3 regions of the Pseudomonas sp. PP3 genome follow, and region 3 is predicted to be linked to each of the others. Evidence: predicted binding sites of a transcription regulator. Region 3 holds the regulator's gene; each other region holds the start of a gene.
What was found. The regulator FliA, encoded in region 3, starts transcription of late flagellar genes. The targets are predictions, from matches to a motif close to CTAAAGTTTNNNNNNNNNNNGCCGNTAA.
Positions count from the first base shown of each region.

Region 1: a site for FliA is predicted at 2,065-2,092, ahead of KHO07_RS24980 (methyl-accepting chemotaxis protein). Genes of this name have one in related genera too.
Region 2: a site for FliA is predicted at 2,532-2,559, ahead of KHO07_RS14675 (methyl-accepting chemotaxis protein). Genes of this name have one in related genera too.

Region 1 is NZ_HG995459.1:5,488,158-5,493,138, reverse strand. It holds gene KHO07_RS24995 (DUF1631 domain-containing protein) at 1-543, shown strand, start outside; gene ampD (1,6-anhydro-N-acetylmuramyl-L-alanine amidase AmpD) at 608-1,168, shown strand; gene ampE (regulatory signaling modulator protein AmpE) at 1,165-2,001, shown strand; gene KHO07_RS24980 (methyl-accepting chemotaxis protein) at 2,181-4,211, shown strand; gene KHO07_RS24975 (TatD family hydrolase) at 4,251-4,981, opposite strand, start outside.
Region 2 is NZ_HG995459.1:3,234,871-3,239,851, reverse strand. It holds gene KHO07_RS14685 (AAA family ATPase) at 1-121, opposite strand, end outside; gene pnuC (nicotinamide riboside transporter PnuC) at 118-681, opposite strand; gene KHO07_RS14675 (methyl-accepting chemotaxis protein) at 802-2,436, opposite strand; gene KHO07_RS14670 (undecaprenyl-diphosphate phosphatase) at 2,695-3,525, shown strand; gene KHO07_RS14665 (DUF1294 domain-containing protein) at 3,522-3,950, shown strand; gene KHO07_RS14660 (MmcQ/YjbR family DNA-binding protein) at 3,947-4,306, opposite strand; gene KHO07_RS14655 (LysR substrate-binding domain-containing protein) at 4,303-4,981, opposite strand, start outside.
Region 3 is NZ_HG995459.1:1,645,330-1,650,310, forward strand. It holds gene flhA (flagellar biosynthesis protein FlhA) at 1-788, shown strand, start outside; gene flhF (flagellar biosynthesis protein FlhF) at 800-2,125, shown strand; gene fleN (flagellar synthesis regulator FleN) at 2,242-3,072, shown strand; gene fliA (RNA polymerase sigma factor FliA) at 3,069-3,809, shown strand; gene KHO07_RS07640 (chemotaxis response regulator CheY) at 3,976-4,347, shown strand; gene KHO07_RS07645 (protein phosphatase CheZ) at 4,367-4,981, shown strand, end outside.

The sequences.
Region 1 (4,981 bases), 2.6 Mb from region 3:
GACGCGCGTTCGCGCTTGCTGGCACTGGTTCCGGGCTTGCTCAAGGCGTTGCGTGAGGGCTTGAGTGGTTCGGCGTTTGATCCGTTCGCCACCAGTGAGTTTTTCAGCGAACTGGAAGGCTTGCATGTTCAGCTGTTCGAACCTGAACCGCGATCGCCAGCGGACGCATCGGAGCTGGTCGAAGTGCTCGAAGCAATCGTCTTGCAGTCAGCCGACGAAGGACCGGCTCAAGCCGCTCCGGTGCCGTTGCCGGCGGAGGATATCGGCATGCGGCAGGTGGATCAGTTGCGCCTGGGTTGCTGGGTCGAGTTCCAGGAGGATCAGGACAATACGCTGCGCTGCAAGCTGGCGGCGATCCTCGACGCGACGGGCCACTACATTTTCGTCAACCGCACCGGCATGAAGGTGCTGGAGCGCAGCCGCACCGGCCTGGCCCTGGAGTTTCGTCGCGGCGCGGTGCGTACACTCGATGACACCTTGCTGTTTGATCGGGCGCTGGAGTCGGTGATCGGCAACTTGCGACGCCTCGAACGCGGCAAGTGATCGCGTCCCGGGGGGCTATCGCGGCATACTGGGGGTCAACACACTTGTCGTTGAAGGAATCGGTATGCTGTTGGACCACGCGAGCGGTTGGTGCCAGGACGTGCGTTTGTGCCCCTCGCCCAACTTCAATGCGCGCCCCGAGGGCGAAATCTCCCTGCTGGTGATCCACAACATCAGCTTGCCGCCGGCACAATTCGCCACGGGCAAGGTGCAGGCGTTTTTCCAGAATCGTCTGGATGTCACGGAGCACCCCTACTTTGAGGGGATTGCCGACCTGCGGGTGTCCGCGCATTTTCTGATTGAGCGTGACGGTGCCATCACCCAGTTTGTCTCTTGCCTTGAGCGCGCCTGGCACGCTGGCGTTTCGAACTTCGAGGGACGGGAAACCTGTAACGATTTTTCCGTGGGCATCGAACTGGAGGGCACGGATGATCTGCCGTTCACCGATGATCAATATCGCGCGTTGACCGGCCTGACCCGGCAGCTGCAGGCGGCGTTTCCGGCGATCACTGCACAACGGATCTGCGGACATAGCGACATCGCCCCCGGACGCAAGACGGATCCGGGACCGGCGTTCGACTGGGCACGCTATCGTGCGGCCCTGGCAAATGAGGATGGACAATGAGTTTTCTGGTGTTGCTGTTGGCGGTCTGGATCGAGAAGTTTTCGGCCCTGCGCCATCGGGTTCAACGCGACGCGGGCTGGGTTCGCGAGCTGCACAAGCTTGAGATCAGCCCGCGTCTGGTAAAGCGTCCGTGGCTGGTTTTGGCGATCCTGGTGCTGTTTCCTGTTGCGCTGCTTGGCTTGCTGCTGGTGGTGATTGAGCCAGTGGCTTACGGTCTGCTGGCCTTGCCGGTGCACCTGTTGGTGGTGATTTACAGCCTGGGGCGCGGTGATCTGCTGGCCGGTCTCGGGCCTTTTCGCGATGCCTGGCGCCGGGAAGACCTGCAAGCGGCAGCCCATGTCGCCAAGCGCGATCTGGACATCTGCGCCGACAGCGGCGAACAGCTGCTGGAGCGGGTCGAAGGGCATTTGCTGTGGGAGGCTTACCAAAGCTTTTTCGCGGTGATTTTCTGGTATTTCCTGTTGGGACCGGTCGCGGCCTTGAGTTATCGCCTGCTGGCTTTGGCTGAAGAGCACGGGAAAAACCCGGCCGTGGTCGAGCGCGCGGGGCAATTGCGTCACGCCTTTGATTGGGTGCCGGTGCGCTTGCTGGCCGCAAGTTTTGCCTTGGTCGGCAACTTTGTCGCCGTCAGCCGCGTGATGTTGCATGAGCTGCTGAACTGGAACATCAGTGCCGCTCAGTTGATCGAGAAGGCCGGGCGGGTGGCCGCTGAAATTCCTGCGCCGGTGGCCGGACCTGACGGCATCAATAATCTGGACCGGCTCTGGGAGTTACTGCTGCGGGCGGCGGTGCTCTGGTATGCCGGTTTCGCCTTGTGGACTGTCCTGCCCTGAATCCTCTGATGCCTGTGGCAGGCTGCGTCTGCTGCCACAGGCCCTCATTTGACTCCCGTTAACCTTAAGTTACAAAAACCCCTGCCGATTTAAGCTATACAGAGATAGCGCCGAATAGTGGCTATCTGCTGTCTCGCTGCGCCTGCCAATAAAAATAAGAAATCCAAGGGAGACTTCCAGTGAAGAGCTTGCTCTATCCCGCCGTCGCGCTAATGAATCGCCTGAGCTTCGGCATGAAGTTCAGCCTGATCAGCGTTCTGTTCCTGGTGCCAATGCTGGTGACCAACTTCTACCTGGTGCGTGATTCCTATCGCGAATTCCAGGGCACCCGGATTGAACTGCAAAGCCTCGACCTGTTGGGCAGCAGCCTGACGCTGCGACGCGATCTGGAAACCCTGAACAATTTGGTGCAGATCAACGTTGCCCTCGGCCAGTCCGGTAAGGCCGCGAATATCGAGTCGCAGATCAGCAGCCTGGAACAAAGCGTACTGACGCGTCTGCAAGGGCTGACGGCGATGAGCAGCGAACCGGAGCAAATCGCGGTGTTCGATGGCAAGCGCGATGAAATGATCGCCGCGTTCAAGGCACAGCAAACGGAAAAATCCCTGCAAAGCAAAAGTGCGCTGACAGGCAAGCTGGTGGGCAATGCCCAGCTTTTCAGTCAGCTCATTGCCAGTCAGTCCGGCCTGAGCCTCGACAACCAAAGTGACATTCGCCAGCTCAGTGAATTGGTGACCAGCGTCACGCCGCGCATCACTCAGGTTCTGGGTGAAGGCCGGGCGATGGGCGCGTCCTCGCTGGGGCAAGGTTTTCTCAACTCGGCGTCGAGCAACCGATTCGATGAGCTGTTGGGGCAGATCGAAAAACTCCAGGCCGAGTACGGTCTGAAATTGCAGGACGCGACGAATTCCAGCAAAGCGGCGGCGCAAACCCTGGCTGCTCAGGCTGACAGCAGCAGAGCGTCATTGAAAAAGGCCAGTGAGCTGTTCGAAGAACAGGTGGTGATGGCCGACACGCTCGATGCGCCGTGGCAGGCCTTCTACGATCAGGTCACCGTCTTGATGGACAAGACCTACCAACTCAACGAAGACACCCTGAAGTTTCTTGGCACCCAGTTGCAGCAGCGCCTGGACCAGAACCGCACCCACATGATCCTGCAGGCCGTGGCGTTGTCGGTGGTGTTTATCCTGATCTTCTATCTTTACGGCGGTTTCTACGCGTCCACCCGCACCACCCTCAAACGTCTGGGTGGGGTCATGGACAAAGTGGCGGCCGGCGACATGACGGTAACTTTCAGTGCCAATAGCCGCGACGAGTTGGGCGAGTTGGGCGAGGTGTTCAACGGCACGGTGAAGAAAATCCATGACCTGATCGAGCGCGTCGGGCAGACCGTCAGTGAGGTTGAGCGCCAGGCCGGGCAAGTGGAGAGCGTTTCGGCGCAAAGTAACCAGGCTGTGGCCGGACAACGCACGCAGATCGAGCAGGTGGCCACGGCGATGAACCAGATGTCGGCGACGTCCCTGGAAGTCGCGCGCAGTGCCGCCGCGGCGGTCAGCAGCGCCCACAGCGTCAACGATGAAACCATCAGCGGGCGAGGGCTGGTGCAGTCCCAGCAAGGCAGCATCGCGGCGCTGGCCAGTGAGATCGATCAGTCGGTGTTGGTGATCAATCAGCTGGCCAGTGACAGCCAGTCCATCAGCCGCGTGCTGGAAGTGATCAAGAGCATCGCCGAGCAGACCAACCTGCTGGCGCTGAACGCTGCGATCGAGGCGGCACGGGCCGGTGAGCAAGGGCGCGGGTTTGCCGTGGTGGCGGACGAGGTCCGGACCCTGGCCAAGCGCACCCAGCAATCGACCGAGGAAATCGAGCAGATGATTGCCAAATTGCACGGCGGTGTCGGTGCGGCGGTCAAGGCGATGGGCGTCAGCCATGAGATGGCAAATGGCACCGTGGGACAGTCGGAAAAGGTCCAGCTTGCGCTGGAAAACATCCTTGGTGCAGTCGGCATGATCGTCGACCAGAATCAGCAGATCGCCGCCGCCGTGGAGCAACAAACCGCCGTGGCGCACGACATCGATCAGAACATCGTCGAGATCAACCGCGCCGGCGAGCGCACCGCTGAAGGCGCGCACCAGACCGAGGACGCCAGCCGCGCGTTGTCGGCGCAGGTGGTGGAGCTGAAACAGTTGATCAGCGCGTTCCGCGTTTAACCGACATCCGGTGACCCTGTTGTTTTGGGCTGTCTGGAATTACCAGCCGAACAACTCCCGGGCATTGGCCGTGCTGACGGCGGCCAGGTGTTCGGGGCTGATGGCCATGATCTCGGCCAGTGCGGCACAGATCGCCGGCAAGTGCGCCGGGCTGTTGCGTTGGCCGGGGAACATGGCGGGCGCCATGTCCGGTGAGTCGGTTTCCAGCACCACCGAGTCGAGCGGCAGCTCGGCGAGTACTCGGTGCATGCGCAGTGCCTGGGGCCAGGTCGCGGCGCCGCCAAGACCCAGTTTGAAACCCAGCTTGATGTATTCGCGCGCCTCTTCCTTGCTGCCGGCGAAGGCGTGGATGATCCCGGTACGTTTCACCTTGAAGCGTTTTAGCGTGGCGATCACCGCCGCGTGGCTGCGTCGCACATGAATCAGTGCCGGTAGATTGAAGTCCACCGCCAGTTGCAGCTGTGCGTCGAACAACGCTTGCTGGCGCTCTCGGTCGAGGGTTTCGATGAAGTAGTCGAGGCCGATTTCGCCCACCGCGCACAACTGTCGGTGACCGGCCAGACGGCTTAGCCAGTCACCGAGTTCGCGCAAGTCTTGCGGTCGATGATCGTCCAGATACACCGGATGTAAACCGAACGCCGCATGCAGGTCTGGATCGTTTTGCACCAGTTCCCAGACCCGTTGCCAATTACCCTGATAAACCCCCAGCACCACCATTTGCCGGACTCCAAGGGCGCGGCTTTCGGTCATCAGCGCCTGACGATCCGCGT
Region 2 (4,981 bases), 1.6 Mb from region 3:
TCTGTTCAATGAACCGGCGCACATATTCACCCACCAAAATCCCGCCGAAATGAGCTTGCAGCTCGGCCGACAGCCAGCTCTTGCCACTGGACTCGGGCCCCGTCAGTACCAGCACCTTCATGTGCGCAACGCCGGGGCCGCGCGCCATTCGCGCCAACCTTGTACGGCCAGCAGCAGAAACAAGCCGTACAGCGCAGCCGTCAAATACAGGTCTTTGTAGATAAACAACCCGACGAAGATCACATCCACGGCGATCCAGAGCGGCCAGCATTGAACGCGTTTTTGCGCCATCCACACTTGCGCCACCAGGCTGAAACCGGTCAGTGCCGCGTCGAGCCAGGGTTGGGCCGCGTCGGTCCAGTGCGCCATCGCGGCGCCGAGCAATAGACTGCCATTGGCACCGATGATCAATCCGATCGTCACTGATCGGCTGTCCAGCCGACTGACTTCACGACCATGACTGGCCTCACCCGCACGGGTCCATTGCCACCAGCCATACAGCTGCAGGGCGGCGTAGATCACTTGCAGGAGCATGTCCGAATACAGCTTCACTTCGAAGAAGATCCAGCTATAGATAAGCACCATGACCAGGCCGATCGGCCAGCACCAAGGGTTCTGCTTGACCGTCAACCAGACGGCAATGACACCGAGGGTGGCGGCAAACAGTTCAAGCCCGGACATGGAGGTTCCTTGAGGAAAATCGAAGAGGGTGCGGATTGTACCCGCAGAGAACAAAAGATCGCAGCCTTCGGCAGCACCTGCAGAGCAGAGGGGCTGCCTGAAGCTGCGATCTGTCGAGTGTTACACCCTGAACTGCCTCAGCAACCCGTTCAACTGCTCACTCAGCCCCTTGAGCCGCACGCTCGCCGCACTGGACTGCTCAGCCGCCAGCGCGGTGCTGTGGGACAACCCGGCGGCTTGCGTCACGTTCTGATTGATGTCCTCGACCACGTGCGCCTGCTGCAGGGTGGCGCTGGCAATCGACGCGTTCAGACCGTTCAGATTGCGCAATGCCTGGCCAATTGCATTCAGGCTCGCACCGGCAAGGCCTGCCTGTTCAATCGTCAGTTGCGAGGCGCGGCTGCTGTCGCTGATCACCTTGACCGCTGCTTCGGAATGACTTTGCAGGCGCTCGATCATCGTCTGGATCTCCGCCGTCGATTTCTGGGTACGCTGGGCCAACAGTCGAACCTCGTCGGCCACCACGGCAAACCCTCGACCTTGTTCCCCGGCGCGGGCCGCCTCGATGGCCGCGTTCAGGGCCAGCAGATTGGTCTGTTCGGCGATGGAACGGATCACTTCCAGAACGCTGCCAATCTGCGTGCTCTCGGTGGCCAGGGTGCGAATGACTTCCACGGCCTGATTGATGGTCGAGGACAAGGTATCGATCTGCTGCAGGCTGCCGTTGATGTTGATCTGGCCTTGCTGGGCCTGGGCTTCGGCGTCGCGCATTTCACTGGCGGCATGTTCGGCGTTCTTCGCCACATCCTGCACGCCATAGGTCACTTCATTGATGGCCGTGGCCACCAGTTCCATTTGTTGCGACTGTTGCTGACTGCGCTGCTGGGCCTGGGTGGCGTCGTTGCCCAGTTCGCTGGACGATTGGCCCAAGGCACTGGCGGACACCTGCAACTCGCCGATCACCTGGCGAAGCTTGGCGGTAAAGGCATTGAAGTGCCTTGCCAGCTGCGTGACTTCATCCTGGCCGTGGGTGTCGAGACTGCGGGTCAGGTCGCTTTCCCCGCTGGCAATATTGGCCATCGCGTTCACGGTGTCCTGCAGTGGGCGCACGATGCTGCGGGCGATCAGGATCACCAGCGCAACCATGATCAGCGCAATCGCCAGGCCAATAAACGCTGCTTCCCAGACTTGCCCGTAAAACTCGGCTTGCATGTCATCGATGTACACCCCGGAGCCGAGGACCCAGCCCCAGGGTTCGAACAGTTTGACGTAGGAAGTTTTCTCGACCGGCGCGCTGGCGCCCGGCTTTGGCCAACGATAGTTGATGATCCCGGCGCCTTTGCTCTTGGCCACGGCGACCATTTCGTTGAACACGGCAAAGCCATCCGGATCGCGGATGGCCGAGAGGTTCTGGCCGTCGAGTTTCGGGTTGGCCGGGTGCATGACCATCACCGGCGTCAGATCGTTGATCCAGAAGTAGTCGTTCTGGTCGTAGCGCAAGCCGCGCACGGCAGTCAGCGCCTGTTTCTGGGCAGCGTCACGCGTGAGGGTGCCGGCGGTTTCCAGGCCGTGGTAGTAACTCAGAATGCCGCTGGCCGTCTCCACCACATGCTGGGTTTTCTGAGCCTTGGCGTCGTACAGGTCATCGTGAATCTGCTTGAGCATCAAGACGCCCAAGGCCAACAGCATCATGACGGCCACGATCAAGATGAGCCACAACCGCCGGCTGATCGACATATTGCGCAAGCTGTTCATAACGCGGTGCTCCGGTTTCTTGTTTTTGTAAAGTGATCGCCTGCATCCTGTCAGGCCTGATAACGCGGCAGCGCTTTTCAGGCTTGTCTGATAGGATTTCGGCCCGGTGCGCAAAAACCTGAATCCAAAATGATTTTCACGCAATTTTCGGGGTCAGGAGGGGGCTTTGTGCACGCGGACTTCAACTACGCTGATCGCAGTGAACGCTTGGATAATACTGACGGGGCATGCGCACACGCATAGCCTTTTGGGGGATTGATGGATTTTTGGACTGCCTTTCAGGCTTTGATTCTTGGCGTTGTAGAAGGACTGACGGAGTTTTTGCCCATTTCCAGTACCGGGCACCAGATCATTGTTGCAGACTTGCTCGACTTCGGTGGTGAACGCGCCATGGCGTTCAACATCATCATCCAGCTCGGGGCGATCCTGGCGGTAGTCTGGGAGTTTCGCCGCAAGATTTTCGACGTGGTCATCGGCTTGCCAACCCAGCCAAGTGCACGTCGCTTCACGGCGAACCTGCTGATTGCCTTCCTGCCGGCCGTGGTGTTGGGGGTGATTTTCGCCGACTTGATTCACCACTACCTGTTCAACCCGATCACCGTGGCCACGGCCTTGGTGGTGGGCGGGGTGATCATGCTGTGGGCCGAAAAACGCCAGCATGAAGTTCATGCCGAAACGGTCGACGAGATCACCTGGAAAGATGCACTCAAGGTGGGCTTCGCCCAGTGCCTGGCGATGATTCCGGGCACTTCGCGTTCTGGCTCGACGATCATCGGTGGCCTGTTGTTCGGCCTGTCGCGCAAGACCGCCACCGAGTTCTCGTTCTTCCTGGCCATGCCGACCATGGTCGGTGCAGCGGTGTATTCGGGCTACAAGTACCACGAGCTGTTTGTGCCGGCTGACTTCCCGGTGTTCGCCATCGGTTTCGTTACGGCGTTCATCTTCGCGATGATCGCCGTGCGTGGCTTGCTCAAGTTTATCGCCAGTCACAGCTATGCGGCATTCGCCTGGTATCGCATCGCCTTCGGTCTGTTGATTTTGGCGACTTGGCAGTTCGGTTGGGTCGACTGGACAGCCGCCCAGCCATGAGTGATTCCAGCGCACGCAACAACCGCGGCCGTCCACCCGGAGGCGGGATTCAGAACCTTCGCTTGAAATGGCTGGTGTTTGCGACGCTGTGTGCGCTGCCACTGTCTGGTTCGATGTCGTTATGGCTGCAAGGAGTGTCGATGATTCCTCTGGCGGCCTACGGCATCGTCAGTGTGCTGGCGTTTTTGCTGTATTGGAGCGACAAGCGCAAGGCCCGCGCCGAGCAGTGGCGAACCCCGGAAAACGTGCTGCATGCGTTGGAGTTCGCTGGTGGCTGGCCGGGCGCACTGCTGGCTCAGCAGGTGTTTCGGCACAAGACGCGCAAGGTTTCGTTTCAGGTGGTGTTCTGGTTCATCGTGCTGCTGCACCAGGTGTTCTGGATCGACATGCTGTTTCTTGGCGCCCGCCTGTTTGCATTGTTTTAAAGCAGTAAGCCGATCCGGGTCCGCTTGGGCAATTTGCTGACCACCAGTTGGTGGGAGCGTTGCAACAGGCCTTGCAATTCCTCGGCGCCCAGCGGGTAGGGCGTGTTCATGATGATCCATTGGGCGCGCGCCAGATAAGGCGCCGGGTGAATGCCTGGTCGGTCGCAATGACCAAGAAACAAATCCTTGTCGACCTTGAATGCGAGGGACTCCCCCCGCAGGTTCTGCAAGGCGAACATCTTGTTCCCGGCAATCGAAAATACCCGCACGCCGCCCCATTTGTAGTCTTCCCGCGCACCCGGCAATGCAAGACAGAATGCCGCGACCTGCGCTTCGCTCATGCGTCCAGCCTTCATATCAAACGATCCCCACAGGCATTGAATGTTTCAATCAGATGGTCGAGCCAGGCGCGCACGGCCGGCATCACGCCGCGTCGATGAGGGTAGACCGCTTGCAACCAGCCACCCGGCAACGACCATTCAGGCAGCAACTGCACCAGCGAGCCGTTTGCCAATTCCTGTTCGCAGTACATCATCGGCAAAGTGGTGAAGCCCTGGCCGGCGAGGGCGCAAGTCTTGCGCACGATGAAGTCGTCTATGCCCAATCGCGCTTCAAGGGCCAGGTCATAATGCTTGCCCTGGCGGTCGACCAGACGAATGTGCACCATTCGATCGGGTTCCAGGGCGCCGAGCACGGGAAGGCTTTTCAGGTCGTCCGGGTGATTGATGTCATGCCCCTTGAGGAACGCGGGGCTGGCCACCATCAGCATCTGTGCCTGACGGAGTCTTCGGGTTACCAGCAACGGGTCTTCGTCGCCCGGTTCTCGTACGCGCAAAGCAACATCGACGCCTTCGGTCACCAGATCGACGCGACGGTTGACCAGCATGACCTCCAGCTGTACTTGCGGATATTTCTCCAGAAAACTGCTGATCACCCCCGGCAGCATTTCGTGGGCCAATCCGACGGGAGAGGACACCCGCAAGCGACCGCGTGGTTCGCTGGACATGCTGGCCACGGCTTCATCGGCCATT
Region 3 (4,981 bases):
CAATCAACCCGGGACAGGTCTACGGCACACTCAACGGCATTACCGCCAAAGATCCGGCTTTCGGCCTGGAGGCGGTCTGGATCGAAATCAGTCAGCGCGCCCAGGCACAATCCCTTGGCTATACAGTGGTCGATGCCAGTACAGTGGTGGCCACGCACTTGAACCAGATTCTGTACAAGCACTCCAGCGAGCTTATCGGGCACGAAGAAGTGCAACAATTGATGCAATTGCTGGCAAAAAACTCGCCGAAACTGGCTGAAGAGCTGGTGCCGGGTGTGTTGTCGCTGTCGCAACTGCTCAAGGTTCTGCAAGCGCTGCTGGCCGAACAGGTGCCGGTGCGTGACATACGCAGCATTGCCGAAGCCATCGCTAACAATGCTTCCAAGAGTCAAGATACCGCCGCATTGGTGGCCGCTGTGCGCGTCGGCGTAAGCCGCGCAATCGTGCAAAGCATTGTAGGCACTGACTCCGAGCTGCCAGTGATCACCCTGGAGCCAAGGTTGGAACAAATATTGCTCAATAGTCTGCAGAAGGCAGGACAAGGCTCGGAAGAGGGCGTTCTGCTGGAGCCAAGCATGGCTGAAAAGCTGCAACGCTCGCTGATCGATGCAGCGCAGCGCCAGGAGATGCAAGGTCAACCGGTGATTCTGCTGGTGGCCGGTCCGGTCCGCGCGATGCTCTCGCGATTTGGCCGACTGGCAGTCCCGGGTTTGCACGTGTTGGCTTATCAGGAAATCCCTGACAACAAGCAAGTGACCATCGTTGCGACAGTAGGGCCCAACGGCTGAGGTAGTGGTTTATGCAAGTTAAGCGTTTTTTCGCCGCCGATATGCGTCAGGCCATGAAACTGGTTCGTGATGAGCTGGGCGCTGATGCGGCCATCATTGGCAACCGCCGCATTGCCGGTGGTGTCGAGCTGACGGCTGCCCTGGATTACAAGCTGTCGGCGCTGGCGCCACGCGTGCCGAACATGGAGCTCGAAGACGAGCTGCGCAAGACCCAGTCGCGCATCGTCACCGCCCAGGCCGAGTTGAGCCTGCGCAGCGACGGCGAAAGCGACAACGCCACCAATCGCCAATTGTTCGCCGGTTTGCCGCTCACCGCAGCCGAGCCGCTGATCGAGCCGACCTACGCCGAGCCTCGTCGCCCTGCGCCAGCTCCGGCTCCGGCGGCCGCGATGGATTCCCGGGTATTTGACTCGATGCGTTTCGAGCTCAACAGCCTGCGCGAGCTGATGGAAGTACAGCTGGGCTCCCTGGCGTGGAATCAGCTGCAAGGCAGCAGCCCGGGCCAGGCCAACCTCTGGCGTCGTCTGCAACGTATCGGTTTGTCCGGGCCGTTGTCTCGCGACCTGCTGGCGCTGATCACCGACATTCAAGAACCCCGTCAGGCCTGGCGCATGTTGCTGGCGCACCTGGCGCGGATGATCGCCACGCCGGAAATCGAGCCGCTGGAAGAGGGCGGGGTGATTGCCATGGTCGGCCCTGCCGGCATGGGCAAGACCACCACCCTGGCCAAACTGGCTGCCCGTTACGTGCTCAAGTACGGCGCGCAGAATATCGCGCTGGTGAGCATGGACAGCTACCGCATCGGTGCCCAGGAGCAGCTCAAGACCCTCGGTCGGATTCTCAATGTGCCGGTGACCCACGTTGATCCGGGGCAATCGCTGGTGCAAGCGCTGGAACCCCTGCTGCGCAAGCGCGTGGTGCTGATCGATACCGCCGGCCTTCAGGCCAGCGATCCGGCTCTGCGCATGCAGCTCGAAAGCCTGGCCGGACGAGGCATAAAATCAAAAAATTATCTGGTCCTGGCAACCACCAGCCAGAAACAGGTTCTAACCGCCGCTTATCACAGTTACAAGCGCTGCGGGCTTGCTGGCTGCATCCTGACTAAACTGGATGAAACGGCAAGTCTGGGCGAAGTGCTGAGCCTGGCCATCAGCCATGAATTACCGGTGGCCTACCTGACTGATGGCCCGCGGATTCCGGATGATTTGCATCTGCCGCGTCGTCATCAACTGGTCAGCCGCGCCGTCAGCGTGCAAATGCAGGAAGAACCCAGCGAAGAAGCCATGGCTGACATGTTCGCTGATATCTACCACAGCCCCACCAAACAGGTAGGCTGAGGTAACAATGAATAGTTTTTGTACCTACATCGATGGTCTGCCATGCATTGTTCGGTTTACGAACGCGCAGCCAGTAATGTGGCCTCCGTCTATGCAAGACAAGGTAAAGAAATAACATGGGCAGCATGCATCCCGTACAGGTGATCGCGGTGACCGGCGGCAAAGGTGGCGTCGGGAAAACTAACGTGTCAGTGAACTTGTCCCTGGCTTTGGCTGAACTTGGCCGGCGCGTCATGTTGCTGGACGCCGACCTGGGGCTGGCGAACGTCGACGTTCTGTTGGGCCTGACACCCAAACGTACCCTGGCCGACGTGATCGAAGGTCGCTGCGAGCTGCGCGACGTCCTGTTGCAGGGCCCGGGCGGCATCCGCATCGTTCCCGCCGCGTCCGGCACCCAGAGCATGGTTCACTTGAGCCCGGCGCAACATGCCGGCCTGATCCAGGCCTTCAGCGACATCGGCGACAACCTCGACGTGCTGGTGATTGACACCGCTGCGGGTATCGGTGACTCGGTAGTCAGTTTTGTCCGTGCGGCCCAGGAAGTGTTGCTGGTGGTCTGCGACGAGCCGACCTCGATCACCGACGCTTATGCGTTGATCAAACTGCTTAACCGCGACTACGGCATGAACCGCTTCCGCGTCCTGGCCAACATGGCCCAGAGCCCGCAGGAAGGGCGCAACCTGTTCGCCAAGTTGACCAAAGTCACGGATCGCTTCCTCGACGTCGCCCTGCAATACGTCGGCGCCGTGCCTTATGACGAAAGCGTGCGCAAGGCCGTGCAAAAACAGCGTGCCGTTTACGAAGCGTTCCCGCGCTCCAAGTGCTCGCTGGCCTTCAAGGCGATCGCGCAGAAGGTCGACACCTGGCCGCTGCCCGCCAACCCGCGCGGGCATCTGGAGTTCTTCGTCGAGCGCCTCGTGCAACAAACGGCAGGACCCGTGCTATGACAGCCAGCGGCTACAACCTCTACAAGAAATCGGCACGCGATGCGCAGTACGAGCTGATCGAGCGTTACGCGCCGCTGGTCAAACGCATTGCCTACCACTTGCTGGCGCGTCTGCCGGCCAGTGTCCAGGTCGAAGACTTGATCCAGGCCGGGATGATTGGCCTGCTGGAAGTTTCGACCAAATACGACGCCAGCAAAGGCGCAAGTTTCGAGACGTACGCGGGCATCCGCATCCGCGGCGCCATGCTCGATGAAGTGCGCAAGGGCGACTGGGCGCCACGCTCGGTCCACCGCAATACCCGCATGGTCAGCGACGCCATCCGCTCGATTGAAGCTAAAACCGGCCGTGACGCTAAAGATCACGAAGTTGCGGCCGAACTCCAATTGAGTCTCGACGATTACTACGGGATTTTGAACGACACCCTGGGCAGCCGTTTATTCAGTTTCGACGATCTGTTGCAGGACGGCGAACACGAAGGGCTGCACGAGGATGGCGCGAGTGCTCACCTCGAGCCGTCACGCGATCTGGAAGATGAACGCTTTCAGGCAGCGCTGGCGGACGCGATTGCCAATTTGCCGGAGCGTGAGCGACTGGTGTTGGCGCTGTACTACGACGAAGAGTTGAATCTCAAGGAAATCGGTGAGGTCCTGGGGGTCAGCGAATCTCGGGTCAGCCAGTTACATAGCCAGTGCGCAGCCCGTTTGCGGGGGCGTTTGGGAGAGTGGCGAGCGCGCTGAAGGCAGTGTGGGGGCACTGCGACGTGGCTGGTGGGGTGATGAACCGCGCCGGTCTCGCTTCGTTGTACTCCAGACAGTCATTGAGTGCTTTGCCAGATTGATTGAAATGGCGCGTCCAGGTGCTGGGCGCGTTTTAGTCTGCTTGGAGGTCGAATTGGACAAGAACATGAAAATCCTCATCGTTGATGACTTCTCAACGATGCGGCGGATCATAAAAAACCTGTTGCGTGACCTTGGGTTCACCAACACGGTCGAGGCCGACGATGGCACTACCGCCATTCCGGTACTCAACAGCGGGAGCATCGACTTTCTGGTGACCGACTGGAACATGCCTGGCATGACCGGTATCGATCTGCTGCGCCACGTGCGTGCCGATGAAAAGCTCAAGCACCTGCCGGTGCTGATGGTGACCGCTGAAGCCAAGCGCGAGCAGATCATCGAAGCGGCCCAGGCCGGTGTAAACGGCTATGTGGTCAAACCCTTCACGGCCCAGGCGTTGAAAGAAAAAATCGAGAAGATTTTCGAACGCATCGGTTGAACTGCGCCACGGGGGAGCTATGGGGCATAACGAATCTTCGCAGGGCGATTTTGAATCGACCCTGAAAAAACACGCCGTCGAACTGGTCGCGAGCCTTGAAAAAGGCAGGTTTGGCGATGCTGTGCAATTGATCCATGAGCTCAACCAGACCCGTGACCGCGGCCTGTATCAGGAAGTGGGCAAGCTCACCCGCGAGCTGCATAGCGCGATCGTCAATTTTCAGATTGCCCCGCACATGCCGCAAGCCGAGGAGGTGTCACAGATCACCGACGCCACCGAGCGTCTGGGCTATGTGGTCAAGCTGACCGAGGCCGCGGCCAACCGCACCATGGACCTGGTGGAAAACGCCACGCCGCTGGTCAACAGCCTGGCCGACGAAGCCCAGGCCTTGAGCACGGATTGGGGGCGGTTCATGCGTCGCGAAGTCGGCGCTGAAGAGTTCCGCGAACTGGCCCGGCGCGTCGACGGGTTCCTGGCACGCAGCAGCACAGACAACCGTGCCGTGTCGGGCAACCTCAACGACATCCTGCTGGCCCAGGATTATCAGGACCTCACAGGTCAAGTGATCAAGCGTGTGACCCAACTGGTCACCGAAGTTGAAAGCAACCTGCTCAAGCTCGTACTCATGGCCAGC